4 regions of the Marinomonas algicola genome follow, and region 2 is predicted to be linked to each of the others. Evidence: predicted binding sites of a transcription regulator. Region 2 holds the regulator's gene; each other region holds the start of a gene.
The links. The regulator LexA, encoded in region 2, represses DNA repair genes until DNA is damaged. The targets are predictions, from matches to a motif close to TACTGTNTANNTANACAGTA.

Region 1: a site for LexA is predicted at 5,206-5,225, ahead of recN (DNA repair protein RecN). Genes of this name have one in related genera too.
Region 3: a site for LexA is predicted at 6,491-6,510, ahead of umuD (translesion error-prone DNA polymerase V autoproteolytic subunit). Genes of this name have one in related genera too.
Region 4: a site for LexA is predicted at 5,857-5,876, ahead of IEZ33_RS03645 (YebG family protein). Genes of this name have one in related genera too.

What each region holds. Positions count from the first base shown of each region.
Region 1 covers NZ_CP061941.1:3,960,358-3,968,185, forward strand. Annotated here, with positions in the region: gene dgcA (N-acetyl-D-Glu racemase DgcA) at 1-493, opposite strand, end outside; gene dgcN (N-acetyltransferase DgcN) at 493-1,506, opposite strand; gene IEZ33_RS18115 (ABC transporter permease) at 1,596-2,315, opposite strand; gene IEZ33_RS18120 (ABC transporter permease) at 2,341-3,069, opposite strand; gene IEZ33_RS18125 (transporter substrate-binding domain-containing protein) at 3,142-3,918, opposite strand; gene IEZ33_RS18130 (LysR family transcriptional regulator) at 4,037-5,032, shown strand; gene recN (DNA repair protein RecN) at 5,283-6,953, shown strand; gene fur (ferric iron uptake transcriptional regulator) at 7,027-7,434, opposite strand; gene IEZ33_RS18145 (outer membrane protein assembly factor BamE) at 7,504-7,824, shown strand.
Region 2 covers NZ_CP061941.1:2,017,866-2,025,693, reverse strand. Annotated here, with positions in the region: gene IEZ33_RS09190 (protein adenylyltransferase SelO) at 1-1,336, opposite strand, end outside; gene IEZ33_RS09185 (DEAD/DEAH box helicase) at 1,396-2,703, opposite strand; gene dinG (ATP-dependent DNA helicase DinG) at 2,825-4,954, opposite strand; gene lexA (transcriptional repressor LexA) at 5,023-5,643, shown strand; gene IEZ33_RS09170 (hypothetical protein) at 5,713-5,997, opposite strand; gene IEZ33_RS09165 (DUF6586 family protein) at 6,000-6,467, opposite strand; gene topA (type I DNA topoisomerase) at 6,464-7,828, opposite strand, start outside.
Region 3 covers NZ_CP061941.1:2,330,540-2,338,367, reverse strand. Annotated here, with positions in the region: gene IEZ33_RS10655 (hypothetical protein) at 1-346, shown strand, start outside; gene IEZ33_RS10650 (hypothetical protein) at 575-1,210, opposite strand; gene IEZ33_RS10645 (Arm DNA-binding domain-containing protein) at 1,203-2,408, opposite strand; gene IEZ33_RS10640 (hypothetical protein) at 2,411-2,626, opposite strand; gene IEZ33_RS10635 (helix-turn-helix domain-containing protein) at 2,759-2,989, shown strand; gene IEZ33_RS10630 (ROK family transcriptional regulator) at 3,341-4,477, opposite strand; gene IEZ33_RS10625 (YbiU family protein) at 4,588-5,859, shown strand; gene IEZ33_RS10620 (hypothetical protein) at 5,882-6,211, opposite strand; gene umuD (translesion error-prone DNA polymerase V autoproteolytic subunit) at 6,523-6,969, shown strand; gene umuC (translesion error-prone DNA polymerase V subunit UmuC) at 6,969-7,828, shown strand, end outside.
Region 4 covers NZ_CP061941.1:821,142-828,969, forward strand. Annotated here, with positions in the region: gene pepQ (Xaa-Pro dipeptidase) at 1-1,188, opposite strand, end outside; gene IEZ33_RS03625 (putative bifunctional diguanylate cyclase/phosphodiesterase) at 1,316-3,250, opposite strand; gene IEZ33_RS03630 (YgaP family membrane protein) at 3,294-3,518, opposite strand; gene IEZ33_RS03635 (DMT family transporter) at 3,644-4,531, opposite strand; gene IEZ33_RS03640 (cytochrome b/b6 domain-containing protein) at 4,698-5,384, shown strand; gene IEZ33_RS03645 (YebG family protein) at 5,420-5,836, opposite strand; gene IEZ33_RS03650 (mechanosensitive ion channel family protein) at 5,982-6,866, shown strand; gene IEZ33_RS03655 (DUF1439 domain-containing protein) at 6,919-7,497, shown strand; gene IEZ33_RS03660 (hypothetical protein) at 7,598-7,828, opposite strand, start outside.

The DNA.
Region 1 (7,828 bases), 1.9 Mb from region 2:
GGACGGCCTTGACTTTATCTAAATCGCCTTGACGGCCTAATTTCAATTTTAGAATTGGCCGGTGTTTTTGCCTCTCAGCCGCTTTTGCCATATTCTCCGCTGTATCTAACGACAAAGTGTATACAGTAACAACAGGGTGAGGAGGTCCACTAAAACCGGCCAGTTGCCAGGCAGGCAAACTAGCCTGCTTGGCTTCTAACTCGAATAAGGCGCAGTCGACTGCATTTCTGGCGGCTCCAGAAGGTAAATGCGAACGAAGATCTAAACGATTAAGTCCAGATTCAATGTGTGTTTTAACGCTTTCTATCATCTTTACAACATTTGGATAGGCTGGTTCAAAGACATCCATACGCTCGCATTCTCCGCGACCTATCAAGCCATTTTGCTCAATTTCGACAACAACGACTTCGCCGTTTAGCTGTGGCGCCATACGAGAAATGATAAAAGGCTCATGCAGTGGCCATTTTTCCACATATATATTCATTTTACGCATTATAGAGTCTCCAATTTATTTACGATTGAAGAAACGCCCGTGCGCACAGGATCTACAACGGGCACACCAAATTGAACTTCTAATCGAGCCATTTCACGTAGAGCGTCAGCTTCTGACAAATTCATTGTATTTAAAGCAATCCCGCCAAGAGAAATACTTGGGTTGGTTAAAGCGCCCATAGCTAAATTTGTAGCAATTACCGTTTCTAGGTCAGGTACTAAATAACCGTCCATAGAATCCATTTGATCACGTCCCGCTTCATGACAAACAATCAGCACGTCCGCTTGAGCACCATGCAACAATCCCAAACTCACGCCAGCGTAGGCCGGATGAAATAATGAGCCTTGGCCTTCAATAATATCCCAATGATCTGTGGTGTTATCAGGAGAAAGCGCTTCAACCATGCCAGCAATAAAATCAGACACAACCGCATCCACTGGCACACCGTTCCCTTCGATCAAAATGCCGGTTTGACCTGTGGCTCGAAAGGACACATTTAGGCCTCTTCGTTCCATTTCTTTATGAATGGCGAGAGTTGTGAACATTTTACCAACACAACAATCTGTCCCAACACTAAGCAATCGTTTGCCTTTTCTCGGCAGGCCAGTACCACATACCATTTCCCCTTTTGGTATTCTCACATCAAACAAGCTTTGCCCTGTTCGTTCGGCGGCCGCAACCAGCTCGGGAATATCACACAATCGCATATGCAAACCACTGGCAATATCTAATCCCGCTTCCATGGCTTCCGTAAGCAAACCTATCCATTCTGCTGGCAAGGTCCCTCCAATTGGGGCCAGACCAATGACAAAAGTTTTTGCGCCGGCATCAGCCGCCTGCTGAATAGAGAGGTCGGGCAAACCTAAATCGGCCTTTGCCCCTGGTAACTTAAGCTGAGCTACGCACTTTTCAGGGCGCCAATGAGCAATGCCTTTCGCCACTTTTGCCATTAATAGATCATTAGCATCACCTAAGAAAACCAAATATGGCGCTTTTAATATCAAGGTGTTCATGATTGCCTTCCTTTTTAGGTCAAACGATCTCCCAGAAGCGAAAATCGCCCTGTTAATAATCGTTATTGGGTTAATAAATTTGAATTAGCTCAGCGCACTCTTTTCAAAGTGGCTTTAGCTTTACTTTGTGAGTAAGTTAGATGTCGTTTAAAATGCTGCTCCAGTTGTCTCCACAAGAGAACAAAGCAGGTTGTAAGCAACAAATACAAGCAGGCCGCTGTAAAGTAGGTTGAAATATCAAATGTTTGCGAAAAGACTCGACGAGTTTGCCCCATCAAATCCATAACAGTAATCACGCTTGCAACCGCCCCACCCTTTAACATCAAAATGAATTCGTTACCTAACGCTGGAAACGCGATGCGGTAAGCCAGTGGCAAAATAATGTGTCTATACAATAAGGAGGCAGGCATCCCCATCGCGCGTCCCGCTTCGATAGCACCTTGGTTTACTGACTGTAAAGCACCTCTTAGAATTTCTGTTTGGTAAGCTAAGGAGTTCAAAGTAAACGTAAGTAAGGCGCAATTTACTGGATCTCTGAAGAAACCCCACAAGCCTGCATCCATTAACAAAGGCCGAAATTCTCCTGACCCGTAATACACTAAGAAGAGTTGAGCAATCAGTGGTGTACCACGAAAAAAAGAGATATACACTTGTATCGGAATTCTCAGATAGCGGCTAGGGTTGGTTCTCAATATCGCCATAGGCAAAGCAAAAATAGCGGCAATTAACACCGCAATAAAAGTGATTTTTAATGTTAACAGTGCCCCATCAACGAAAACAGGTGCATAGTTTTGAATAATATTAAGCACAATATTCTCCTAAGCCGTCGTGTTATTAATGACGAGGTTGCATGCCCCGATTGGCCCTAATCTCAAGCTGAGCCAATACCCGCTCAAACAAAATACAAATCAGCCAATAAAGCGCGCACACAGTGAGGTAAAACAAAAATGGTTTTTTTGTCGCACCAACAGCAATATTGGTCATTCTCATCAAATCATCTAGCGCAATAACAGACACTAACGCTGTATCCTTGACTAAATTAATCCAAAGGTTTCCAAGTCCAGGCAGAGCCAAACGAATAATTTGTGGCCGCTCGATTAACCAGAAAATTTGCACCCTCCCCATAGCAAGAGACTGACCGGCTTCTCGTTGTCCTTTATCAATAGACTGCCACGCCCCACGCAACACTTCTGCAGCATAACCACTAAACACCAAACTCAGAGCGATCACGCCAGCAAGAAAAGGACTGAAGTCAAAATAGCCATTATTGGGGCTGAACCAGGCGAGCAGTTGATTTATGAATAAGCCAACACCGTGATAAATCATAAACAGCGTTAACAGCTCAGGCAGCCCTCGAATAACCGTTGTAAACAGAAGTGCTATACTTCTTGTTAAACGTGATTGACTCATCGACATTGCCGACACACTGCCCCCCAAAAGCAAACCAAAGGGGAGAGCAGAACAAGCCAACAATAACGTAATCAGTAGACCTTTGAGCAGTTCATCACCCCACCCTTGATCACCAAAACTAAGAAGTGCTAATGCTTCAGAGAACCCTGTCATGTTTTAAGCCACCCTTCAAAAAAAACCATAGAAAGACGCGCGACAATAAACGCATTCGTATAACCTAAAGATTTATTCCAACGTCAGCAGGTTAAGAGTGAAATATTTTTTATTAATTTTTTGATAGGTGCCGTTCGCAATAATCGCCGCTAAGGCAAGGTTCACGTCTTTCAATAATGCCTTATCGCCCTTCCTCATCGCCATACCAACACCGTCACCAACGTAAGCAGGGTCCGTGATCATTTCGCCAACCCGTTCGCAACAAGCACCATCGACAGAGTTCAACCAATCCGTCATAGGCATAATATCGCCCGCTTGAGCATCAATGCGTCCGCTCACCAAATCCAAATTAACAGCGTCTTGTGTTGGGTATAAACGCACATCAGATTCAGGATAATTTGCGAGTAGGTACTCAGCTTGAGTAGTAGAACCTTGAGCCCCAATAATTTTTCCCTTCATGGCATCAGGTGACACATCAGTCAGTGCAACGTATTTATCCGCCACAAACGTCATCGCAGAAGCTTGATAAGGCTGACTGAATGCAACCTGCTCTTTACGCGCCTCTGTAATAAACATTGACGCTAATACAAGATCGTACTTGTTTGCTAAAAGAGCCGGAATGATACCGTCCCAATCTTGAGCAACAAACTTACACTCACGCTTCATTTCCAGACAAATCGCTTTACCAATATCAATGTCAAATCCAGCCAATTGGCCATCCGCTGTATAATAATTAAATGGGGGGTAAGCCCCTTCTGTTCCGATTCGTAAAGTATCGCTAGCCACAACGGACATCGCCGTTAACGAAAGACAAGAGAGAACGGCACTGGTCAAAAAAACATTTTTCATACTGAGTTCCTTACTTCTACAACAAGAATGATCCGCATAGCCCTTTATAAGAGAAAGGATGCGAGGAGTCGTTTCGAGTATCGTCAAAATCCCCACACTATAAAAATGATAAATAAATATGCTATACATAGCCTACCGCTATGCTTATTTACATTTATGGAATTTAACCATGCTGTCAGCCAAAGATAGATTGCTTCGAAACTTAGATTGGAACCTCCTCTACACTTTTTTAGTTATAGTCAATGAAGGTGGCATCAGTGCGGCCGCCAGGAAGCTTTCGTTAAGTCAACCTAGTGTCAGTAATGCATTAAAAAGATTAGAAGAACACTTCGATAAGCCATTGATATTACGTAAAAAAGGCTTTTTCTCATTAACACTCCAAGGTATGAGGGTGTATGAATATGCGTCTGCGGCAAGCCGAGTTATCGGCAATATGGCCGATCAATTTGTAGAGCAAAAAGACACAGTTCAAGGTGAAATAACCATTGAAATCGCCAGCCACTTACAATGCCCTGCCTTCGATAAAACCTTAGCCAAGTATCATGCTCTCTATCCGAACGTCATTTTCAATATCAATACACACCCAAGCGCCGATATTGTGAGTCATGTTCTCGAAGGTGCTCTACACATTGGCTTAAGCAATAAAAAAATGGCTAAAACAGGACTTCGCTTTGATTTTATTGGGTATGAAAAAATGGGCTTTTACTGCGGTAAAGATCATCCTTGCTTCGGTAAACCGGATCTATCTATAGACGACCTTAAAGGTGGAGCTTATATCTCATTTGAAAGCGATCAACCAGGAGAGGGATTAGATGCGATTGCCCAGTTTCGGGATGAGCATCAATTCTGGGGGAAATTGGTCGCTGTATCTTCCAATGTTGAGGAAATTCGTCGCTTAATTCTTGCTGGTATTGGCTTTGGAGCCTTGACCATAGACAGCGCCACACCCTATGTCGGTCAAGGATTATTATGGCCCTTGCCCCCCTATAATGACTTTCCGGTCACAGAGATTTACCTTGTTAGTCCGGAAACAGTTAGTCTGAAAGAGATAGAAACAAACTTTATTAAATTACTAAAAAAACAAGTGAGAGAAGAAATATCACTCAATCAATAAGCAAATAGCAAATAGCAAATAGCATTGCATAATTTAATGACTAAAAGCGCATGAGTTTTAACGTATTGGCTTTAAATTACCCATCATAAAACCGTATCACGTCAAAAAAAAGCGGTTTAATCTGACCAAATAAATTTATTTTCACTTTAAACACTTGTCAAAAAACAACCAACTACTGTATAAATAACCATGTAATTTGAAATATAATGAAATCAGAATTAGTCTCACCTTTTTCATGGAGCAAAACACCATGCTGACAAGTATTGCTATTGCCAATTTTGCCATTGTTGAATCCCTAGAACTTGAATTGCGTAAAGGAATGACCGTTATATCCGGTGAAACAGGTGCGGGCAAGTCGATAATGGTGGATGCTTTATCTTTATGTCTCGGCGCCAGAACAGACAGTGGCGTCGTCAGACATGGTGAAAAAAAAGCCGAAATCAGTGCCACATTTGATGTAAGCAATAATATCAATGCAACTAAATGGCTACACGATCGAGATTTAGAGTCTGATCAATATTGTATTTTGCGAAGAATCATTACAAAAGAAGGCAAGTCAAAAGCCTATATCAATAATCGCCCTTGCGCATTAGCCGATTTAAAAACCATTGGCGCCTATTTAATTGATATTCATGGACAGCATGAACACCAGTCTTTGTTGAAAAAAAGCGCCCAACGCGTTCAAGTTGACGCTTTCGGCGGCCTAAATTCACTAAGCCATAAAGTAAAAAGCCAATATCAAGATTGGAAAAAAATGCGAGACGAACTAAACGCACGGCTAACTCGCTCTACAGATCAAGAATCCCGCATTCAATTATTAACTTATCAAGTGCAAGAGTTAGAGGTTTTGAATCTCAAAGGCGGTGAATTAAAAGCATTGGAAGAAGAGCAAAAATTTTTGGCAACAATTGCCGATGCGCAACAGAAGGTCTATCAAACCAACTTACTACTTGCTGAAGAAGAGGATAGCAACATTCGCTCCTTGCTCAATCATGCCTTATTAACGGCCTCTAGTATTCAAACGCGCACGCCTCATTTACAAAGCGCTTGCGACTTAATGAATGAAGCCATTATTCAAATTGAAGAAGCGTGCAATAGCCTTTCTCATTATCAAGACACACTTGAGCAGGACCCAGCACGGCTAAATGAAGTAGAACAACGTCTCAGCGATATTTATGACACGGCCAGAAAACACAAAACAACACCGGAAGAATTGGTCTTATTACAGGAAACCCTTACCGCCGATTTAAATGACATCATCGGCAGTAATGAAAATCTAGACGTATTAAAGGAAAAAGAAGAAAAGGCGTATCAGGCCCTGACAGAAATGGCAACGGAGCTTACAGAACAAAGAATGAAAGCTAAGGAAGTTCTAGCGACAAAAGTTGAAGAGCAGATTCATGGGCTAGGCATGCCTTATGCTCAGTTTCAAATTCATTGCCATCCTTTAGACGAAGTCACAGCAAATGGCTTCGAAGAGATTGAATACATGATTGCTTCAAACCCAGGACAACCCGCTCAACCTTTAAGGAAAGTAGCGTCTGGAGGTGAGTTATCTCGGATCAGCTTAGGGATACAAGTCGTCACGGCGAGCACATCAACGATACCAACGCTTATTTTCGATGAGGTTGATGTTGGTATCAGCGGAGGAATTGCAGAAGTTGTAGGGCGCATGTTGCGTTCCGTAGGTACAAAAGGGCAGGTTTTTTGTGTTACCCATTTAGCGCAAGTAGCAGCGCAAGGCCACCAGCACCTGTTAGTACAAAAACAAGTCGAGCAAGACCACACATCGTCTCAAGTCACTACGCTGCATAAAAAGGACCGGACCGTAGAAATTGCTCGTCTGTTAGGAGGATTAGAACTCACTCAACAAACGTTAGCCCATGCAAGAGAAATGCTTGGTAACGTTCACCTTCAATAAACCACATGCATTGTATAAATAAAAAAACCACTTACTAGATCATTCTAGTCAGTGGTTCTAGGTTTGCTCTGCTCTACGATTTTGGCTTAACGTATAAAATCAAATTATGATCTTCGATTTCGTAACCGTGTTCAGCGGCAATTTCTTTTTGACGTTGCTCAATAATAGGATCAAAAAACTCAATCACGGTACCTGTATCTAAACAGATCATATGATCATGATGCTCTTCTTGAGCGATTTCAAATACCGCCGTTCCTGCTTCAAAATGATGGCGCATAACCAAACCAGCACTTTCAAATTGAGTCAGTACACGATATACAGTGGCTAGACCGACATCCTCCCCCTGATCTAATAACTTACGGTATACATCATCAGCACTTAAATGGGAACCTTCTGAACCTTCCAAGATTTGTAAAATCTTTACCCTAGGTAAGGTTACTTTTAGGCCTGCTTTCTTCAATTCTTGATTTTCGTTTGTCATTGGCTATTCTCTACTCGAACTTATTTTAAATTACTTTATCATTAGTTGATCTAAATTAGGATTAAACAAATGAAAAAAACACTCATCACGTTCACCCTCGCCCTTTCTTTAAGTGCATGTAGCTTATTTCCAGATGCGTATAAAACGCCAGTCCCTCAAGGAAATGTCTTAAAACAAGAAGATGTTACGCAATTACAAATTGGTATGACGGAGCCTCAAGTGAAGTTCCTAATTGGTACACCTATGATTACCGATCAATTCACATCCAATGAGTGGCGATATCTGTTCACTTCTACCTACGCTACAGACAAAACAAAAAAGAGCGATTTAAACAAACTGACGTTAACCTTCAAAGATGGCGTTTTAATTAAAATAGACCCACCACTCTAATCCA
Region 2 (7,828 bases):
CATAAAGCAATCGACGAAATGGTAGGTAATTACCTTGCTCGGCTTCTTGTATCACTTGTTGGGCAAGGTAGTTCCTTAGAATGAATTTGGGGTTGATTTTTAACATTTCAATCTTCGAATCGTTCCAATCTACTGTTTCTTTTTGTCTTTTATCAACATAGAGGTCAAGCCATTTGGACATAGAGACTCTATCAACTACGTCATCCAATATAATAGAGTAATCAGATGGACTTGCCATATTAGAAAGTGCACGAAAGAATAAGGTGTAGTCTAGTGATTCTTTTTTTAATAAGACATAGAGTTTTCTAACAAAATCAACGTCATAACTTTCATCAGATTCATCAACAAGCGTTAAGCCAAGTTTTTTGTAAGTTAACAAGCGGTATTGCCTCATCAACTCAGGTTCATAATGACCAAGAACTTCAATCAACTCATCCTTAGAAAGGTGATGTGAAAACGCTCTCATTAAACAATTCAAATTCCATAAACCCACACTCGGCTGGTTTTCGAGAGTATAGCGACCTTCATGATCTGAATGGTTGGCAATCCACCTCGGGTCATAATTTTCCATAAATCCATATGGCCCATAATCGATTGTTTCCCCTAAAATAGACATATTGTCTGTATTCATAACCCCATGTTGAAAACCAACGGACTGCCAATGGGCAATCATTCGCGCCGTAGATTCAACAATCTCGATAAGCATACATTTGATAGGGTTATCGCCGGCACGGCAATGGGGAAAGTACTGATCGATTGTGTAATCAATCAAGATTTGAAGCGATTCCATTTGCTTACGGTAATAAAAAAACTCAAAGTGACCAAATCTGATGTGTGTTTTTGCTGTGCGTAAAAGCATGGCTCCTGGCTCTGGCCTTTCTCGGTAAACAGCCTGATTACTGTCAAAAAGACAAAGAGATCGGGACGATGGAATGCCTAATGCCGTCATGGCTTCTGCCGCAAGATATTCCCGTATGCAAGAGCGTAAAACAGCTCGACCATCGCCTCGTCTTGAGTAAGGCGTTAAACCGGCCCCTTTTAAGTGTAAATCAACGAGTCCGTTTTCGGTCTCAATTTCACCGAGCAAAATGCCACGACCATCCCCTAATTGTGGCGAGAAGCCACCGAACTGATGACCTGCATAAACCATACTTAAACTAAGTGGATCATGAAATTTCCCACTAAGAAGAGATTTTAATGCTTTATCCTTGATGTCTATGCCAAGCTCATCAGCAAGTTGATGGTTGAATTCAACAAGGCGCTGCTCTAGTAAAGGTTGAACTTGGGTAAAGCTATAAAAAGACTCACCAAGTTGTGAAAAAACATGTTTTATCATGTCAGCCTCCAATCAATGAGTCTTCCTTTATTTTTTTATGAAATAAAGAGAATTTATTGTTATTTAGTTTCTAATTCGATGTACTCACAACGAATTTTTTCACCAACAACTTTTTCAATCTCTGGCACTAAGAACGCATCATCTTCACTGGCAAAACTTACAGAGCGACCAAGCTCTCCTCCGCGTCCAGTACGTCCGATTCGGTGAACGTAATCTTCCGGGTCTTCAGGAAGAGAATAGTTCACTACCAATTCAATATTATCAACATGAATTCCTCGCCCCGCAACATCCGTTGCAACCAACACCTGAATTTTGCCATTTTTAAAACCATTTAGGGTTTTAACCCGCTTATCTTGTGCCACTTCACCAGACAGCATGGCGCAATTAATGTTCACTTCTTTTAGGCGTTCATATAAATCACGTGTTTCATCACGGCGATTGGCAAATATTATGGTTCTTTCACCGGGCTTTTCTAACAACAGCTGGTGAAGCACATCCCATTTTTGGTCCGCCTCAACGGTGTAAATTACCTGATCGATATTTTTATTTGTCGTTTCAAGAGGAACCACAGAAACTTCTTTAGGAACATAAGTCCATTGAGTCGCCAAGGCTTGAATGTCTTTTGGAAAAGTGGCACTAAACAACATGGTTTGGCGCTTTTCTTTGTGCGGTGTCATTCTGATAATGCTTTTTACATCTGGTATAAAGCCCATAGACAACATTCTATCTGCTTCATCAAGCACCAAAGCTTCTACTTTATTCAACATTACTTTTTTACTACGCGCAAAATCGAGTAATCGGCCTGGAGTTGCGACGACTATATCAACACGCTCTGTATCAAGCTGTTGCTTTTGCTTCTCATAACTTAAGCCGCCAACCAGAGAGATAACATTTAAATCAGAGTTTGAGGTCAGCTTTTCCGCATCTTCCGCGATTTGTAAAGCCAACTCGCGCGTTGGTGCAATGATTAAGCCACGAGCGAAACGGTCTCCTCTTTCCTCTTCAACAGGATAATCAAGGAAGTCGGAAATCATCGCAATCAAAAACGCCGCTGTTTTACCCGTTCCAGTTTGTGCTTGTCCGATAATGTCATAACCTTGAAGTGTATGTGGCAACGTGGCCGCTTGGATCTCACTGCAATATTCAAACTTCATTTCAGAGATGGACTTTAGAACTCGATCGGGTAAATTTAAATCGTGAAATCTCAACTTCCCTTCCACTGGCTCAACCTGAAAATCCTCAATAGACCAAGCTTTTGTATTAGTTTGATTTGATTCAGTGGATTTTGTCGGTTTTTTACTTGGTTTTGAATAAGTTCTACGGCTTCTTTTTGGCTTTGATGGGGTATCTACTGTTTGTTTTTCCATTTGGAATCTATTTGCTTCTTTATAAATGATTTGAATAACTTGATTTGGTATAAGTGTACCTAAATGACGTAGATTTAGACACCTTTAACCCACTTTAAACGTAAATTGACAATCCAATTGTTTATTCCACTGACAAGCGATATGGAGGTAAACTATTAATTAATTGTTGCCCGTATCGTTTTGATACCAATCTTCGATCTAGAATACATACTTTACCTTCATCTTTTTCACTACGCAGTAAACGACCCGTTGCTTGCACAAGCCTCAATGAAGCATCAGGTATAGTGATTTCCATAAACGGATTACCGCCTCTTTTTTGAATCCACTCAGCCAATGTGGCGTCAACTGGGTCATCGGGTACTGAAAATGGAATTTTTGCGATAACCACATGGGTCAAATATTTACCTGGCAAATCAACCCCTTCAGCAAAACTCGCTAATCCCATTAACAAACTCCCCTTACCCGCATCAATGCTCTTCTTATGGGATTCAAGAATAATACGCTTTGATTGTTCACCTTGAACCAGCATGATAGCTTGTAATTTCGCTCCAAGACGTAAGGATACTTCCTCCATTTGTTTTCTTGAAGAAAATAGGACCAAGCTAGCACCATCTTGGTTAATACTATCATTTAAATATTCAACAATAGCCGTCGTATGTTGCTCTACTTGTGTTGGCTCACAGGTCATTTTTGGAATTATGAGCTGACCTTTATTAGGAAAATCAAAAGGGCTTAGTACTCTTAAATATTCGCTTTCATAAGGCACACCACTTCTCATATTAAATCGATGAAACGTATTTAATGCCGTTAATGTGGCCGACGTCACTACGGCAGCATAGCATTTTTCCCAAAGCTGTTGTCGTAACGTATGAGCCGCTAAGATGGGAGACCCACCAAGCTCTATATCTTGTTCCATTCCACTGCCTGATAAACTCAACCATCGAGCATTCGGGGGATACGTTAAATCATCCTGAAGGGAAAAAAGCTGCCAAAGCCCTTTTGCTTGTTCTAAACGCGCAAGAACAACACCCAAGATAGATAACCAAGTATCGGCCACTTCTTGAGTCAGACCCATTCCTTCATTTTGCTTTACTTTTTTACACTCGTCCTGAATGCTTTCAATGCTATTAAATAATTTTTGAAAACCAGTTTGAAGACTGTAAGCTAATTGTCTCAATTCTTCAGGTATAACACCAAATTCAAATCGATAAACAGTGTTGTCGCTGTCTAGGTTTTTTTCTGCAATAAATGGCGCAAGTCCTTGTTGGGCGTATTGAATAAAATTAACCAGAGTTTGAATCTGCTGCGGTATTTTCAATAAAATCTGACCCGTTAAGCTGATTTCATCAGTCAATTCTTGTTTAAGATTCACCAAGTTCTTTTCAAGCTGTCTCAGCCACTGAATACTCTGTTGCAAACGCAGCTCATGACGGAAGTGATTTATGGCTTTTTCTGGAAGATGATGGCCTTCATCAAACACATATATAGTCTCACTTGGGTCCGTTAAAATAGCGCCACCTCCCAATGATAAATCGGCTAACACTAAGTCATGGTTAGCGACGATGACATCGGCGGTTTCAATTTCAGCCCTAGCTTTATAAAATGGGCAAGCTGAAAAGTTTGCGCAATTACGATTTGTGCATTGTTGATGATCTGTGGTCACCCTTCTCCAATCCTCATCTCGTAAAATACCCTCCCAATTATCTTTATCACCGTTCCAGTCACCGGATTTAATGTGTTCGTCCATTTCCTGATAGAGAACCGAGTTAACATCACCAGATTGAAGGTGTTGTTCAAATAGACCCGCGAACATGTCATCCATAACTTGGTTTTCGGCATCTAAAAAACTTTCAAGCTGGTTCAAGCACAAGTATCGACCTCTTCCTTTCGCTAAGGTGTAACTAAAGTTGTATTCCGTATGCTTTAACAGGTCTGGCAGCTCTTTATGGAGAATTTGTTCCTGCAGCGCTACGGTCGCTGTAGAAATAATTAATTTTTTCTCATTTGATTTAGCAATAGGAATGGCCGATAAACAGTAAGAAAGGGTTTTACCTGTTCCTGTCCCAGCCTCGACGACAGCGACATGCTTTTCACCCAAGCGCTCACCTTCTGAGCCCTGCATAATGTTGCCCAAAGTACGCGCGATCGTCGCAATCATTTGCTTCTGACCTAAGCGCGGCTTATGACCTTTGGCGGCCAACGATGCCCTGTAGGCAGCATGTATTTTTGACTTTAATTCATCTGATAGCATTATTTAATTGAGAACATCTTTAAAAGCTGTATATAATAACAGTAACTGTACAAACAACCAGATGCCTTATGATTAAATTAACAAAAAGACAATCCGAAGTAATGGACATGATACGCGAATTTATTTCTGTAAATGGCTTTCCGCCAACGCGAGCAGAAATAGCGAGGCATTTGGGATTTAAATCTCCTAATGCCGCCGAGGAGCATCTTAAAGCATTATGCAAAAAAGGTGCTATCGAAATTTTACCTGGTGCGTCTCGAGGATTGCGTTTGATAGAAGAAAGTCCAGAAGCCCCTCCTTCGGAGCTCGGATTACCTATTATAGGTAAAGTGGCCGCTGGCTACCCAATATTAGCTCAAGAGAATGTTTCTTCTTATGTTCAAATCCCTCCTGAGATGTTTTACCCCAAAGCAGATTATTTTTTATCCGTTACAGGGATGAGCATGAAAGACATCGGTATTTTAGATGGTGATTTAATTGCCGTACATAAAACAGAATCTGTGAAAAATGGTCAAGTCGTTGTTGCTAGAATTGATGATGAAGTTACCGTAAAACGCTTCGAGCAAGAGGGAAAAATTGTCCACCTGATCGCAGAAAATGAAGAGTTTAACGACATACATGTTGATTTAGAAAGTACTGAATTTGCTATTGAGGGGATTTCAGTCGGCGTTATCAGGCAAAATATATAAGTTCCATCAAGCTATACGTTTCATTATTGCCCTTCATAAATAGGTATTTGTGAAGGGCAAGCAGGAATACTAATGCAGAGTTGAAGGCACGCTCAAATTCGTCTCAAACTCATCGAGCATATCTTGATCGTCTTCAGGCATGTCACTAAAGTCTTCAGAGTAGACAAAATCAATTCCAGCATGAAACATACATTTTGCAAGGTCGAAATACCGGTTCTGCAAAAAAGCCTTGGTATCATCGGAAATAGTTAACACAGCTAACGGCTCTGAAGTTTCATTTTCCTCTGTATTTACTGGGCGCAATACAATATCACCGTTATCTAATTCAACAATTTCTAAATAAGCTTCATTCATTCTTAATACTCTGCGGACTCTTCTCTATATCTCAATACGAGATCAGATATTGACTTTAAATAGAATGTTATCGAACTTTCTAAGCTTTGACTACTCACTATAACATTACTTGAAACAACGGTTGGCGACTTAGAATGACACTCTAAAGCGACATTATAGTCTTTTTCCATCAAGGTAAGCCAACTAATGGGGTCGGATGATAAAGCATTTAGCTCCTGTAATACAGGAATTGACATACCTTTTTCTTTTGCCGCACCCAAAAGAACACAAAGATCCGCTTCTTTTTTTAACGAATAATTTGCACAAACTTCTTGCAACAAACCGTTTAACGCACTCTTGAGATGAAAAAGAGCAGAGTACTCATACGCTCTTTCCATCCAAAACTCAGCCGCTTCATTTTTCATATTTAAGAAGCGACGTGCAACATCTAACCTTTGATTTGTCACACTCGCTTCACTTGGGTTGCTCATTTCGTTTTTTTACCCTCTTCAATCACCCACTTATTACCCACATAAAACGCTTTCCAACCAGTAGGCTTACCATTCTCTTCTGTCATAACGTATTGTTCTTTTGTTTTACGACTATAACGAATGACCGCTGGGCGGCCTTCTGAGTCGGCAACCGGTGCATCAGAAAAGAAATGATACTTAGAATCAATTTGGTCCATGTAGGGCAAAAGTTCTGCAACAAGCGGCGCTCTTGTTTCTCTCTTTTTAGGAAATTGGCTCGCCGCTAAAAACAGGCCTGTTGCGCCATCTCTTAGAACATAATGATCTTCAACTTTTAGGCAAATCAAATCAGGCATAGGGACCGGATCCATCTTCGGTGGAGCCGCTTCACCGCTCTTCAAGAGCTTGCGAGTATTTTTACATTCTTCATTGGTACAACCAAAATATTTCCCAAAGCGGCCATTTTTTAATTGCATCTCAGATTCGCACTTATCACATTCAAGAACAGGGCCATCATAACCCTTAATTTTAAATGCACCATGCTCTATCTCATAGCCACTACAAGCTGGATTATTACCACAAACATGAAGTTTTCTTTGTTCATCCACCAAATAACTGTCCATTGCTGAGCTACAGATTGAGCAACGACGTTTCGTTATAAGTGCTTTTGACTCAGCTTCCTCATCATAAAGCGCAACCGCTTCTTCCCCGCGCGTTAAATTAATTGTGGCTTTACAACGTTCTTTAGGCGGAAGTACATAACCAGAACAAGACAAGAATACACCGGTACTCGCGGTGCGAATTTGCATCGGCCTAGAACACGTAGGACACTCTATATTGGTTGGTGTTGGCTCATTTGGCATCATACCAGTATCTGGGTCTTCAGCTTTCCTGAGGGTTTCATTGAAACTGGTGTAAAAAGCATTAAGCGCCTTGATCCAATCTTCTCGCCCTTCCGCTATATCATCAAGCTGCTCTTCCATTTGCGCCGTGAAGCTGAAATTCATCAGGGTGTGGAAACTATCGACTAAACGCTCAGTGACAATATCCCCCATTTTTTCGGCGTAAAAACGTCTATTTTCAACACGAGCATAACCACGATCTTGGATAGTAGAAATAATCGATGCATAAGTAGATGGTCGACCAATACCACGCTTTTCCAACTCTTTTACTAAGCTTGCTTCACTAAAACGAGCCGTTGGTTTCGTAAAATGCTGTTCTGGTAATAGATCAACCAAGGTAAGCATTTCACCCGGCTCGATGTCTGGTAAAATACTGTCTTCTGCTTTTTTACCGATGGCGGCCATGACGCGAGTGTAACCATCAAAGCGTAAAATTCTGCCTCGCGCTTTCAACTCATAATCATCCACCAACAAGGTAAT
Region 3 (7,828 bases), 310 kb from region 2:
TGTAGATTTAGGTAATAAGCTAAGCGCTAGAAAAGGTCTTTTTTATGGTAAAGGGTTACCAGATATTGGTAGTTGGGTTGAAGTTAAAGTCGCTTCAGACCAAGGAGAGTCTGATGTCTTAGAAGTGCATAAGATTGATTACCAAACTAGCGAAAAAGTTGTAGAAATTGAAGATGACTTAAAGCTTAACCCTAAAGGGTTTGGTTTTGTGAGTGATGCCTTTATTGCCCCATATTTATTAAATGGCCTAAATGATGGCGAGTTTATAAAAGCTATAAAAATATGGGATAATGATCCCAAAAAAGGAACTGCGAGTTGGCGAGTAATTAAAGTGATTAAGGGCTAATGATAATGAGCGAAAATTAAGATAATAAGTGCACCACTCATGGTTAAGTAGGTGGCGAGAGGTCAACCGCGAATTCAACTCCGAAGTCCACTACTCTCTAAATTGCGCTGAGCTTCGTAGTTCATCGAACTGGACTTCCTTGAGTTTGCTAGAGAGTAGAAACGTCTAAAAATTAGTAAGCTTTTTCAATAAAGCCACTACATGATACTCATGTAGTGGCTGTTGATGTTAAAGGCCAAGTAGCTTTTTCTCCCAAATTTGATATGGCAATTTATTGCTCAATTGATTTAATAGCTTCCCAGTCGTACTTATGTCATCACTTTGTTTTTCAACTTGGTGTATCAGTTCAACGACTAGTTGATTGTCGTTTAATTGAGCAAGCTGGCTGCATAGGTTCTGTAGTTCATAGATCGACAGTTGATGGTTGAAGCTTGTCAGTATGCTAATACACAATGACTGTTCAGATTTTGATTGAAAAAACAAAATCCGGTGTTTTAAAGTTAGTAAACAGGCTTCTCGGCTTATCTGTTGTACAGCATTCTTTCCTTGAATAACTGGTTTTATTAAAAGCCCAGTAACAGGCTCGTACCATGCCAAGTAAAAGAACTGACCATTCCGATAGCGCTTTATGGCTGCTTCGAGTTGCACATAGTCACCCACGAAGTGGTTAATAGCTAAAAAGTTACTTCCGAGTAATCGAAGTTCGAGAGAGTTTTGGTTTTGAACATCTTTAATCGTTGCAATGCGTACTGGCCATCCTGTGTCTGTGATCTTTACTTTCACGGATTCTAATAGATAGCAGCCTTTAAAGCGTTTGCAGGTTGTCGCCTCTGACAAATTTGGCTGAGCATCTAAGCTATGCATATTTCACCTCTAACTTATTTTGTAATAGTTTTTCGATTGCTGAGCCATCCATTCTTGTTAGGTTAGGGACGTAGCGAGAATATACTCGAAAAAGCATCGAAGTATTGGCATGGCCCATTTGGCGAGCAATCCATTCAGGTGATTCGCCAGCAGCCAGCCACAAAGTTGCCGCTGTGTGCCGGGTTTGATAAGGGCGTCGTTTTTCCAATCTTAGGCGTTTGAGAAGGGGATACCAGATACGCTGAGTCACATTGTTATGTTTAATTGCATCACCATGGCGGTTGCAAAATACGAATTTTCCAAAATGTTCTGAGTGCTTTTTCTGACGCATCAAAGCGTTATAAACTGGCGTACTCATATGAATATCACGAACAGAGGACTCTGTTTTGGTTATGTCTTCCTCACCTGCAACTATTGTCTCTCGAATTTTGATTACCTTATGATCAAAATCTACATACTTCCATTTCAGCCCATCAATTTCCCCAGTGCGCATACCTGTAAAAAATCGGATTAGGAAGTAATCACGGTAATCTATACGCATGGTATCGAGGATCAAATTTACTTCTTCGATGGTAAAGGGATTTGCATCTGTTTTTGGGCTTTTAAGTGGTTTGATACGAATGTATGGCGTGGTAAAGTTATATTCATCGGCGGCGTCCTCAAATATGCGCTTTAGAGGATTAATAATCTTATTAATGCGTGTGTTGGCTAGGCTTTCTTTTCCATTTCGACCCGGAACTTTGGCGAGTGAGGTTCGAAATTTAAGAATGTCGTTTCGAGTGATGTCGTCGACTTTCATTTTTCCAAAGAAAGGCAAATAGTGCTTAGTAACAATACTTTCAATATTAACTATGTGAGAGCGACGCCAAGCAACCTTATTTCGATCAATCCATCCTTCAATGAACTCTTCAAAAATTGTAACCTCTACCTGGTTTTGCTGGTGTTTCCAGTCTTCAGGCTGGTGGGTTTTTAATTCTAAATCATCAAAATTGTTAGCGGATTTACTATCTGGGAAATGAGCGCTGTAACGAAAGGTTCCAGCTATAATCTCAGACTCAATCTGAACTAATGTGCGTTCGAGCTTCTTACGGTTTGCGAGGGTGGGTTTCAGGGTAGTTTGTTCTCGACAACGTTTCCCCATGTAACGAAAGTCGAGATAAAGGGTGTTGGTTTCTTTACGAATATTGATACTAGCCATAATTATGCCTCCTCTGTATAAGCCATAGCTAAGTTGTCATCTTGAACCAGCATGTCTTCTTCAATTGCTTCCCAAATGAATAGAATTTTTCTTCTATTGAACGGGCGAATATAGTGGCGCCCTTCTAATAGGCATGAGTCCAATAGCTCATTTCGAATAGTGCGAGCTGTGTAATGTATTCTCTCTGATAACTGTTCTGTGCTAAGGTATGTGTTCATGTCATTGTCCTTTTATTTAGTGATTCAACTATATTGTTAAATATGTTTAACAATATACACATACTAAAATGTAGGTTGATGTCTGTCAATGTCTTTTTGTTAAATATATTTAACGTTTGAGTGGTGGTGGGTTTGCTTAGGTTTAAAATTAAAGACTTAATTTCTAAAAAGTCGTTTGACGAAGATAGAAGAATTACAATTGGAGAAGTTGCTGAAGAGACTGGAGTGAGTAGGGTCACTCTCTCTAAAATGGCAAATCAGAAAGGCTATAATACAGTTACCGATAATTTGGATAAGCTTTGTATTTATTTCGAGTGTGATATTTCAAGTTTGGTTGAATTTATTCAGATAGAGCATGAATAGTTATATAAGATGTAAACACGTTCTTCTCATGAGAAAATTCACTTTTAATCTTCGGGGTTGACCATGCCGCATCTGAGAATAAATAAGCAGCCAATCCGAATACCTAAAAGCTTGGGATAATGCGAACAAGTCATTTCAATAAGAGATCACTTGATTTATCTAATTGAAAATACAAGAAATTTTATATCCACAACTGTTGAATAGCTGACTTATTCGCACCTTCCCTAAGCTAAATACAATAGTTTAGTATGTCGCAGGATGGGGTAGTCTACTAGCTCGTTGACCTTCATAAGCTGAAAGCCGTTGGCTCCCTATTTATTCAAGAAAAACGGCTTTTGCAACAAATTAAAATCAGTCTAGTTTGGTCACAGTGTCGTGTTCATAGAGTCGATAAAAACCCAGTTGGGCAATGTTATTGCCTCCATCAATTAATCCAAGCGAAAGCAAAGCCAGTTGATGTGCGCCTATTGCTGCTCCCGCTAACGACGCGTTATCCGGAGCCTGACTTAATTGAATGTTTATGTTTGGTAGAGCCTTGTTAAGTTGTGCGACAATGGCAAAATAACTTGTAGGATCAGCGGCAATTGGCCCACCTAATATCAACGTTTCGGGGTGTGTTATTTGGCACGTTAAACGAATTGCCTCATTTATTTCTTCAACCAGTTGCCTGTCTAAATTTCCCGATTTTAATAGGGCGTTATTGATTGTCATCCCCTGATAGCGGCTTTCCAATAAATGCTTACCGCTTTTTAGCGTTACATAGCCAATTTCTCCTGCCATGCCGTTGTCTCCTCGAATTAGAGTGCGCTCAAAAAACAGTCCGCAGCCAATGCCTCGTCCAAGAAATACGTAGATGAAGTTGTCCAATTGGGTCATCTCTCGTTCAGACAGAGTTGCCCAATTTACATCGTTGTCGATTACAACCGAACAATGAAATGCATTTTCAAGTTGCTGGATAAAATTGATGTCTTGGGCAACTGGAAACGGAGAGTTGGGCATTTTCACGACACTGCCATCTTTTGGATGAATAGGGTCGGCAACAGATAGGCCAATAGATAATAAAGGCGGTGTTGTATTTGTTATTACTCCTTTGATGGCGGACAGTAAATCCCTTGTATATTCGGCTGAAGTTCGTCCTTCAGAGTAGGTTAAGTGGCGTGACTGACATTCATTTCCTTGCAAGTCGGACAGTGTCAATTGTATGGAAACATCGTCGAGCACAATGGCGAGTGATGCACCACGTTGTTTGTTTATTTCGTACAACACCGATGGTCTTTTGGATGACTTGGTGTCCTTTTTGTGGCATTCGACAATCACTTGGCGTGCCAGAAGCCGTTGTGCTGACTCTGAAATGGTGGGCTTAGATATTCCTGTTTGACTAGCAATTGCGGCTCTGGACAGTACGCCTTGATGGCGAAGACAGTCAATAAAGGCGCGGTCGGTATTTATCGCTAAACTGCTAGGTTTATGTGCAATTGTCTTTGGCAATGAGGTTGTCCTTGATGTTGATAAAAAGATTTTACTTTACTTGAAGGTTACTCAAGGTTAATCTGATTTAACAAGTTAGGAAACTTTACTTATTTATTCTGAGGTTTGTCATGACAACAATAAAAAAGCTCCCATATTCCTCGCATAGCGTATTACCAAGTGATGTGCAGCAGTCCATACGAGAAATGAAAGTCAAATGGCGAGAGTCAATCGGAGATGTGCCTGCGTTGATGGCGAAAATTATGGCGGACTTAGAAAATGAGATTGAAGACATCGAACGCAGTCAGGCTCAAGGAAAGAGTGTTTGGCCAGAAATAACCTACGAACAAATTCATCGGCAAACGGTGCCAGAGTCAATAACAGCGTTGATCAAAAAACGGGGATGCGCTGTTATTCGAGGGCATTTTTCACCTGAACAAGCTAAGCAGTGGGACGAGGCTTTGGTGGAGTACGTAGAGATAAATGATTTCGACAACCAATATCGTGGCCCAGGCGATGATTTTTTTGGAACATTGAGTGCGTCGAGACCAGAGATTTTTCCCATTTATTGGTCACCTTCGCAAATGGAGGCTCGACAAAGTCCTCGCATGCATGAAGTGCAATGCTTTTTGAATGGCTTTTGGAAAGTTGAATCCGAAGGGCGGCGATGGTTCGATCCAGCGGTGAGCTATATTTACCCTGACCGTGTACGTCGCCGTTCACCGGGGACAACGTCAAATGGTCTTGGGCCTCATACCGATTCTGGAGCATTGGAACGTTGGTTATTGCCCGCTTATCAGCGGGTATTTCGTCACATTCTGGCTGGTCAATACGAATTGTATGACCCTTGGGATGCAGCGTATCGTCCTGATGTTAACGAGTACGAAGGGGGGACAACTAAGTGTTCTGCGTTCCGCACCTTTCAAGGTTGGACAGCATTGTGTGACATAAAACATGATCAAGGAGTTTTGTTTACCATTCCATTGCCTGCCGCGATGGCGTATTTACTGATACGCCCTTTGCTGGATGACGTAGCAGAAGATGAATTATGTGGTGTTTCGTCACATCGAGTTCTCCCTATTGATGAAAAATGGCACAGTTTACTGCTGCGCGCTAAAGCGTTAATTCCGGATCTGACAGCGGGAGATTCAGTGTGGTGGCATTGTGACTTGATTCATGGTGTTGCCCCTGTCAAGGATCAACAAAATTGGGGGAATGTTATGTACATACCTGCAGCACCAGGTTGCGAAAAAAATCGTCGCTACGCTCAGCAGTGTGCGGAAAATTTTAAACAAGGGTATTCACCGGATGATTTTCCAGAAGAACATTACGAGGCGAATTGGCAAGGTCGTTTTCATTGGGGGGAGTTGAGTGAGTTCGGTAAAGAGGGTTTTGGGTATTAAATGAAAGCAGAGGTATGAATATTTATGATGTTATATCTTCCAGTAGCTTTAGTAGTTGTTTGCCTTTTGTTGTCAGTTTTATTCGTCGGTTGCGGCCTGTGTCTGCATACTCTACTAATCCTAGGCCATCATTAGAGCGATATTTACTACCTGAAGAAAGCTTTCGAAATTGTCCTAAAGCAAATTTATATTCAGCTGAGGTTGCATCGTCAGTAGAGGCTAGGTCGAGAACGGAAAGAGCCGCTTCTTTTTCCTTGGCTATTACTAGAAAGAAAATTATCTGATTTATACTAGTAATACCGAATTCTTGGGCTATATGCAGAGCTTTTATGAGTTCCTGGTGTTCATTCATTTCTATCTAGGCTCTTTCGCTTTATGAGTATTTGGATTGTCGATTGTAATAGTTTCCATTACAAAGGTTATTTCGTAAACCTATCAATTGAGCTTAACAAATATTCAAGTTATTCAACCGGCTAATATCAGCATAATCAATAGCCCTGATGGACTGCCTGCCCCTAACTCTGGGATATCCTGGCAGTTTGCCTAGAGCTGTTTCCCTAATTTTTCTCTTAGAGTTTGGGATTTATCTTTTTGCGAGAATTAACTTGGCTATTCGTACTCTCTAAACGTATACTGTATATATATACAGTATTTTGGTGAATTATGCGTGTAACATATTTAGGTGTATCTGAATCGTCGGAGTTTATCGCAGCAAATAGTCTGCGAATTCCGCTTTATGTTGATTCTGTGTCAGCTGGGTTTCCTTCTCCGGCGCAAGATTTTGTTGAGCGAACGCTGGACCTTAATGACTTTTGTGTCTCTCACCCTGCATCCACGTTCTATGTTCGTGCACAAGGTGACTCCATGATTGAAGCTGGTATCTTATCGGGTGATGTTCTGCTGGTAGATAAGTCATTAACCGCTCGTCATGGTGATATCGTAATTGCCTGTATTCATGGAGAAATGACAGTAAAGACCTTGGAGTTACAGCCGAATGTACTTCTTCGTCCTAGAAATCAGGCTTATAAAGCCATTGTGATAACAGAAGAGTCAGAGTTCGAGGTTTTTGGTGTAGTAACCAGTGTGATTCGTAAGTATGAGCGTGGCTGATGCAAACAGTTTTTGCTTTGGTGGATTGCAATAACTTCTATGCGAGTTGCGAGAAACTGTTCAGACCAGATTTAAAACATACGCCTGTTGTTGTGTTGTCGAATAACGACGGTTGCGTGGTGGCGCGTTCAAAGGAGGCAAAGGTGCTGGGACTGAAAATGGGCGTGCCGATGTTTCAAGTTAAAGATGAGATAAGGCAGCACGGTATTGTGTGTTTTTCGTCGAATTATGTTTTGTATGCGGATTTGTCGAATCGGGTGATGACGATACTAGAAGAAGAGGCGCCACGGGTTGAGGTGTATTCCATTGATGAAGCGTTTATGGATTTAACCGGCGTTGATCATGTAACGGATCTGCTGGCGTTTGGTAAAAAGGTGAAAGCGAAGGTCGATCAATGGACAGGTATTACGGTCGGTATTGGTATTGCACCAACTAAGACTTTGGCTAAGTTGGCCAACCATGCGGCGAAGAAGTATCCGGCAACCGGTTCGGTGGTGGATTTGATGGAACCTGATAGACAAAAGCGCTTGTTGTCTTTGGTGGAAGTGGGCGATGTGTGGGGAGTTGGTCGTCGAACTATGGCAAAGCTAAAGGCGAGGGGGATCCATACGGCGTTGGATCTTGCTAACGCGGATGCAAAGGCGATGCGGAGCGAGTTTTCTGTGGTGTTGGAGCGAACGATTCGTGAGTTAAATGGTGTGTCTTGTTTAGACCTGGAGTGCGTACGACCAACAAAGCAGCAGATTATTTGTAGTCGATCGTTTGGGCATAAGGTGACAGAAAAACAAGAACTAAGAGAAGCAATTGCTAAATACACAACCCGCGCGGCCGAGAAATTACGAGGGGAGAAACGCCTTTG
Region 4 (7,828 bases), 1.2 Mb from region 2:
ACTCATGTCACAGCCATGTTGCGGCACAGTAGACAGCATTTTTTCTAAAAGCATAGGGATAAAGTATAAGCCTGGCTCAATAGTAATGACCATATTGGACTCTAATGTTCTGGTTAGCCTTAAATAAGGTGCATTAGATTGTGGTTTAAGTATGTCTCCTTCAGGCGAAACCTGATGTCCTCCAACGTCATGAACTTGCAATCCTAAAAGGTGCCCTAACCCATGAGGGAAAAAGGTTTGAGTGATGCCTTTTGCTATTTGTTCGTCTGCAGGTAATGAACAAATTTGTGACTCTTGTAATAAATTGGCTATTTCAGTTAAACAAGTGAGGTGAAGGTCTCTATAGTCGACTCCATGAATGGCTTTGTTTGCAAGAGTTTGTTGTATTGAATCCATACTAATCAGTAGGTCATTAAAGACATTCTCATCTGTTGTAAAGGTACGAGTGATATCGCTTCCGTAGCCATTTATTTTCGCGCCAGCATCGATTAATAAGGTGTTAAAATGGTCTGGCACCTGGGGACGTTTATGCTCATAATGCAACACGGCCGCATTTTTATTTAGAGCAACAATGCCTGAATAAGGCTCCTGATAACTCGTTTGTTGGCTCGCCTGTAGATAATCTAGGTAAATTTCCAACTCACTTTTGCCATTTAAAAACGCCTGATGTGCTGCGTTGTGGCCGGCTAATGCTCTAATATTGGCTTGTTTGAGTAGGTCAATTTCGTAGTCTGTCTTATACGCTCTATGGTAGTTAAGCCAGTGTAGTATGTCTTCATTCTGGCTACATTTATTGGAGAGCCCCTTTACTTCTTGTCCGATCCAAACACACTTCCCGGTTATCTTTTGCATCCAATCTGTTTGTGCACTGGTCTGTTTAATTGTCCATAAATCAGACCACTCGCCCTGAGGAAGGGTGTGTGGAGCATGCCAAAAATCCTCTTTTAAGGGCCAAATTAAAGTTGGTTTCGATTCATTTGAAATAATGATGAAAGTATCAGGGTCTAGATCAAAAGGAAGCCATTGTTGAGCATAAGCATTTGGCTTAAATGGAAGCGCGTTATCATCTTGGAAATAATAGCTTTTTTTGCCGCTTGCGATAATAATATAATCGAGTTGAAAACGTTCTAATGTTCTTTGGTAAAAAGCGATGAGTGATGTTAAATGTGATGCATATAATGAGTTCATTTTTGTACCTAATAAACGTAAAAGTAGACAGAACTATAGGTAACTAACGTGAACGGCTCAAGAGCATAAGCATTTAATTTTAAGTTCGCTGTCAATTAATTATGACAGAGAACTACGTTTTGTCTTTTTAGATGGAATAGTTTTTCTTCGCTTGCAGTAGAGAGGTTAAGTCATTCACCGATAAAGGGCGGTCAAAGTAATAACCCTGTCCGTGTTGGCATCCCAAATCAGCTAATGTTTTAAGTTGACCCTGTGTTTCTATCCCTTCAGCAACAACCTCCCAGTTTAATCGATGACTTAAACTAATGACGGCTTCGACGATCGCAAGATTATGTGGGTTGGTATTTATATCCATAATAAATGATCGGTCAATTTTAATGACAGATGCATCTAATTGGCTGATGTAGGATAAGGAGCTAAGTCCTGTTCCAAAATCATCAATGGCAATACGAATGCCTAATTTTCTGAGTTTTAATAAACTGCGCTTTGTGGAGGATATATCATTCATCATAGCTGTTTCAGTTAGCTCAATTTCAATAGATGTCACAGGAACATTATAGCTCTGTAAAAGCTGTTCTAGATCTTTTCCAAAATGATCATCTAATAAATTATAAGGGGATATATTGACGGCGATCGTTGTATCTATGCCATTTTCTCGCCATTGACTAACTTGTTTAATGGATTTTTCTAGGATGTAACGAGTAAATTTATGGATATGGACACTTTTTTCAATTAAAGGAATAAAGTGGACCGGAGACACGATTCCTTCAATAGGGTGATCCCACCTTGCTAGTACTTCAACACCTATTAACCTACCTGTGTTAAGTTCAATTTTGGGTTGGTAAAGTAGAAATATTTGCTCTTTTAGAATGGCTTCTGAAACATCGCCTCGAAGTTTTGCATCGTATAAATAGGACTCTCCTAGAGTGTTGTTGTAAACCACTGGTCCTAAGTGGTTTGATTTAGATTGGTACATAGCAAGATCGGCATTGGTGATTAAACTGTCTAAATCTAAACCGTGTTGAAATAAAAGAGAGATACCGATACTGGGATTAATTTCTATACTTATGTCATTAATAACAAGTGCATTGATGCAGGCTAGTCGTAGTTGCTCGGATACCTCTAATGCGCTCGATTCAGTTAAGTTTTTGCCCCATATAATGAATTCGTCGCCGCCCATGCGAACGAGTGTTTCTTCTTTCGTTAAAGTGTTTTGAATTCTTTGGCAAAAGCCATTTAACACCATATCCCCTATATCGTGTCCATAGGCATCATTTATTTCTTTAAAATCGTTTAAATCAATTAATAATATGGCACCGCTTTTTTGATCACTATAGAGGCTTTGTTTTGAGATTAACTCTTGAATTTCTGTATTGCATTTTGAAAAAAGGTACAGCCTATTTGGTAGGCCAGTTAAGGTATCGTGCGTCGCGATATGAGTAAGAGCATCATTTTTTGACTGTACCTTTTTATTCATCCAAGTCGCTAAAAATAAAGCCAGCCACACAGCAATCCAAAAAGTGATAAAAGAGGTAATAATTAAACGTTGTGTTATGTAGTCTAGCGCTAAAGAGAGAGAGCGGGCCTGCTTGATAAAGAGAATGTCATGGCCATGCTTTGTGGTTAAACGAACCCAAGCATAACGGTCATTGTTTATATCAAAAATGCCATGATCATTCTTCTCCATAGCTTTTTTCATTATGTCAGTGGCTTGATGAAAAATGTCTTCGGGTAGGTTGGATGTTGAAAAAATTATGGATGAGTTAAATAATATAAACCCATAGGTTGTGGTTTCTTTTGATGGAGTGGGTAAGTAGTTTTTATTCAGAATTGTTCGTATCCTGAATTTCGCTTCTCCTAAGGCGTGTGTGTTGAGAACATATTCTAAATGCGTGCCTTCTGTTCTTATGGAATCAAATTCCGTTGTTTCACCAATATCAACAGCTATTTTATAAACAACTGTTATGTATATTATGGATACGGCGATAGCAACGCCTAGGCAAACAAGAATCAATCTGAGTTTAAAATAAGGATCTTTTTTAAGAGCCGTTATGGATTGCATTAAGCGTCCTTTTTCGACCTATCGATAAGGTTAATTATGGAAATTAATCTTTTTCTTTATAAGTACTTAGGTTTACTAAATGATAAACAGGGCACCATGAGGAAATAAAGGAGATTAGGTTCAAGACACCAAAGACGAAGAGTAACCCTCGAATTAATGAATCTCCGATAAACTCACCATAAAAAAACGTAAAAAGACAAACGGATAGGCCTATGAATCCACGAACCACTCGATCAATTGAATTTAAATTTCTAGATGGAAACGGCATAGTATGAACCTCATAGAGAACGTGAAAAATAGTTTTAATACACGGATATTATAGTTTATTTTAAGATTGAGGGTCGGTTTTGGATAGGAAAAAAAGGCTTACTTTGTAGCTTATTGTAATGGTCATTAAAAATAGCTTGATAAGGCGACAATCATAACGCTGGATAATATAAATCCTCCGCCGACCCATTCTCTAAAGCTGATTTGTTCAGAGAAGCGATATTTTGAATAGTAGAGTGTGCCTATTACTTCAATTTGCCCTAACGTTTTGACTAAAGCCGGGTTTGCCAATGCAAATGCCGTAAACCAACCGATCGATCCTATGGCGCTAAAAAAACCGACTTTAGTGCTTACGTTTAGATTTTTAGTGAATGGGCTAAAGAGTTTTTTTTCAATATAAGACTGAATAGACCACAGTAAAATAGATTGAATCGCTAAAACTAAAATAAGAGTTAAAGCGGCTCTCGTTGCTAAATGCCCATCTAATTGATGGCTGGCGAAAGTAACCGACAGCGACGTTATTGCAAAACACAGCCCACTGGCTAACCCAAGTAATGCGCCTTTTTGAAAAAATCCAGCAAGACTGATTGAGGTTTTTAGGCTTAATATGACAATGCCAATGACGCCTAAAACGATTCCGACCCAAGCGGAAAAAGATAACGCAGACGCAAAGATGAATAAGCCTAATAGCGCCGTCATTATAGCTTCTGTTTTAGCAAACAAGGTGCCACTCGTATAGCTTTGAGTCTTAAAAAGAGTCAGCATTAAATAGGTTGCTGCAACTTGGGCTATCGCACCAATAAGCGCTGAAAAATAAAATGATAGGGTTGGGGGAAGCGTAATTTCGCCTAAAATTACCCAACAAAAAACACCATAAAGAAACACAAAAGGAAGGCCAAACAGTGATCGTGCTAGCGTTGCATGTAATGTTCCAGACTCTTTAGAGAGAGAGTTCTGATGCGCTGTTCTCATGGATTGAAACCAAGCCGCCATTAACGTTGAGAGAATCCACATAGTAGGAGAGCCTTTTTGAATGTGTATTGAGTTCGTATATGGTTATTATTTTGTAAGCATGGGGTTATATTATTCGGAAGTAAAAGGAATAAAAATTATGTTTTGGATTACTATTTGGAATCTGAAACAATAAGGTGATTTACTGTCGCCCTCTTATAGATTGTGAATGAATACAAACACGGAGAAAGTAATGAAAAGTGAGTTGGTTTGGGATTGGCCGATTAGGGTGTTCCATTGGATAATGGTCATTGTGTTTTCGGCATTAGTAATAACAGGCAAATCTGAAGGAGACTATTTAGAGTTACATGTAGATCTTGGTTATGTACTTTCTGGCGTGCTGGTAGCTCGTATTCTATATGGTTTTTTAGGATCTCATTATGGCCGCTTCTACCAAGCATGTTCCAGTATAAAAAACGTGTTTCATTATACCTCTTCCATGTTTAACAAAAAGACAGTTCCTGAAGTGGGGCATAATCCATTAGGTTGGTTAATGGTAATGGCTTTGATTTTGTTACTCGTACTGCAAGTGGTGAGTGGCCTGTTTTCAACAGATGATATTTTTTGGTATGGCCCGTTTTATGATTATGCGACTGACGAATGGCTCTCTATTTTTTCTTATGTACACCATTATTTACCGAATGCCTTAATTGGACTTTCGGTATTGCATATAGGTGCGGTCATCGTTCATGAAGTTTGTTTTAAAGAAAGGTTAGTAAAAGCCATGATTTTCGGAAAAAAGCAGGTGTTAAAAACGGATGCTTTGCCTACAGTTAAGACTCCTAGAGTAGGAGTAACAATCAGTTTGGGTGTCAGCTTATGCTGGTTGCTTTGGTTATTCAGTTTACCAAGTTAACCAGCATAATGTGTGTTGCAGGTATAGAGCAAATGTTAGGCCGCTTCATCGCTATCATTTAATTCGATAATACCTTCATCGAGGTCACGGTCCATATCGATCATATCATCGGTATTGAGCATGGCCTCTTCATCGGTTTCGATAACAATGTCTTTCAAATTCTTTGTTTCGTTTAAGGCATTGGCTTTTGGCTTATCCTTACTTATTTTCTTAGGCGCTGGCTTTTTTTTGGCTCCTAATGCAATGAGTAAGCTGTCTTTATTTTCAGCTAAATGCATAGACAGCTTTTCGAGCATCTGGACATTATCAATTATCTGACTTTCTTCTAATAGCTGGTAGAGTTCATCAGACACATCCAGCAGTTTGTCATAAGCGTCTGCTTCTGCTTTTGAAGAAAAAGTCATTTTCTCTACCCCATTGCGTTCAACAACATATTTTGTAATAACAGGCATGATCCACCCCTAATAAATTATACTGTATAAATATACAGCTTTATTTCTTTTCTTGTCCAGTTTTTTATAATACTTTGCTGATTTGAATTGTTGATTAGCCTAATGGTTGTTAAAGTGACTCGCTTGAAAATAGGATATAGGTAATATGGTTTTTGATTTAAATCAGATTGATCTCACTTTTTTTAAAGAGCATTCACAAGTTGTATTAACGCTTATTTGGGTTGTTCTTTCATTGGCTATTCGCTCTTATGTAAAGCGTGCAGTTCGTGATGCAAAAAAATTAGAGCACGATTCAAAACGTCAGAAAATTAATACCATTGATAATATTTTTAATATGGTATTAGTTGTTGGATTGATTTTCATTTGGCTTTCAGAGCTGCAAAACTTAGCCTTGTCTATTGCTGCTTTTATGGTGGCTTTGGTCATAGCGACAAAAGAGTTTATTCAATGCATTGTAGGAGCTTTTTATAAAGCCAGTACACGTCCTTTTCGAGTGGGCGACTGGGTAAAAATAGGCCATTTTGAAGGTGAGGTGACAGACAGCGATTGGCTAACAACCACTCTTTTTGAAGTCGATATGTCAGGAGGTAGTTACCAATATACGGGTCGGACTTCTGTAATACCGAATGGTTTACTTATGACTCATACCGTGCAAAATTTAAACTATACTCGGCGTTACGTGACTCATGTGTTTTCAATTACGCGCCAATCTGACGAGGTCAATTTATTTAAGGCGAAAGGTCAAATACTAAAACGCATTAAAGAGTACAGCGAACATTTTAAAGAGGTTGCAATACGTTATAACAGTTTAATTGAAAAACGTTTAGATATTACAATCTCAGGTCCTGAGCCAAGTGTCCGAATTACAACAACAGCCGAAGGCTACAATGTGTTTACCGTGTCCTTATTTTGCCCAACAGAAGAAGCGCTAGAAATAGAGCAGAAAGTGACAGAAGATTTTATGATGTATTGGTTTCAAGAGGCACGTGGACAGCAAGGTGTTTCAGAACCCCAATCAATAGAATCGTAGTGAGCAGAGTCCGAATAAAACCGATTGTGGTGGCTTATTTTGAGAGAAAAGTATGAAGAAAATCTACTGTTTATTTGTGATCGTATTAGCGGTGCTTTTAAGTGGATGTAATAGCTACCGTTTAAGTGAAGTCAAACTAAATGACGAGATAGCTCAGCGTATAAAGGATGAGCCTAAACAGAGTATTCTCGTTGCCATGGGCGAGCAAACAGTCACCCTTGATATGGTTATCGTAGGCGCGACGGTGGATCTGACAGCGCAAGAGGGCGGGATTGCAAAAATTCGTTTGTCGACAGATATGACGGGTACATTAACCATGTTAGGAAGAGACATTTCCATAAACACCGATTTGACGCCCTTCATTCAAGCGGGCGTGAGAATTGACGAGGGAAAAATTTATTTGGTCAATCCTAAGGTATTAGAGATTGCGGTTAATGGCTCAAGCTTTAATGATCAGTTATTGCGTTCCGCTTTAGGGCCCTTACATGATGATTTTGAAGTGGCATTATCCGGTTATTTTTCTGAAAACCCCGTTTACGTGATGAACCATTCGGCTTTAGAGGAATCGGCGGCTTTAGTCGTAAAAAAAATCACTATTAATGAAGATGAGATAGTGATGTCTATGTTCTGAGATCGAGAACAGAGGTTGATCACAAATTAAGTATCAAAGAGTAAAACGCCGTTATCTAGGCTTAGATAACGGCGTTTATTTATGTTTGGAAGAGAACTGTCTACGGTGTTTGAAGTGCATGGATTGCTTTAAATTTGGCAATCAAAGCAACAGGTTTTTTCTTCTTGTTGTCGCTGTTAAGTGCGTAAACGACAGTTTCACCTTTTGGTCCTGAACCAATGTCTGTGTAACGTAAAGGTACTTCGCCGACTAAGCGTGCTTGAGTCATTTCTTCCAAAGAGGAAAAGACGTAAATGCGGCCTTCTTCGGTGTACATTTCACCGTAAAATTC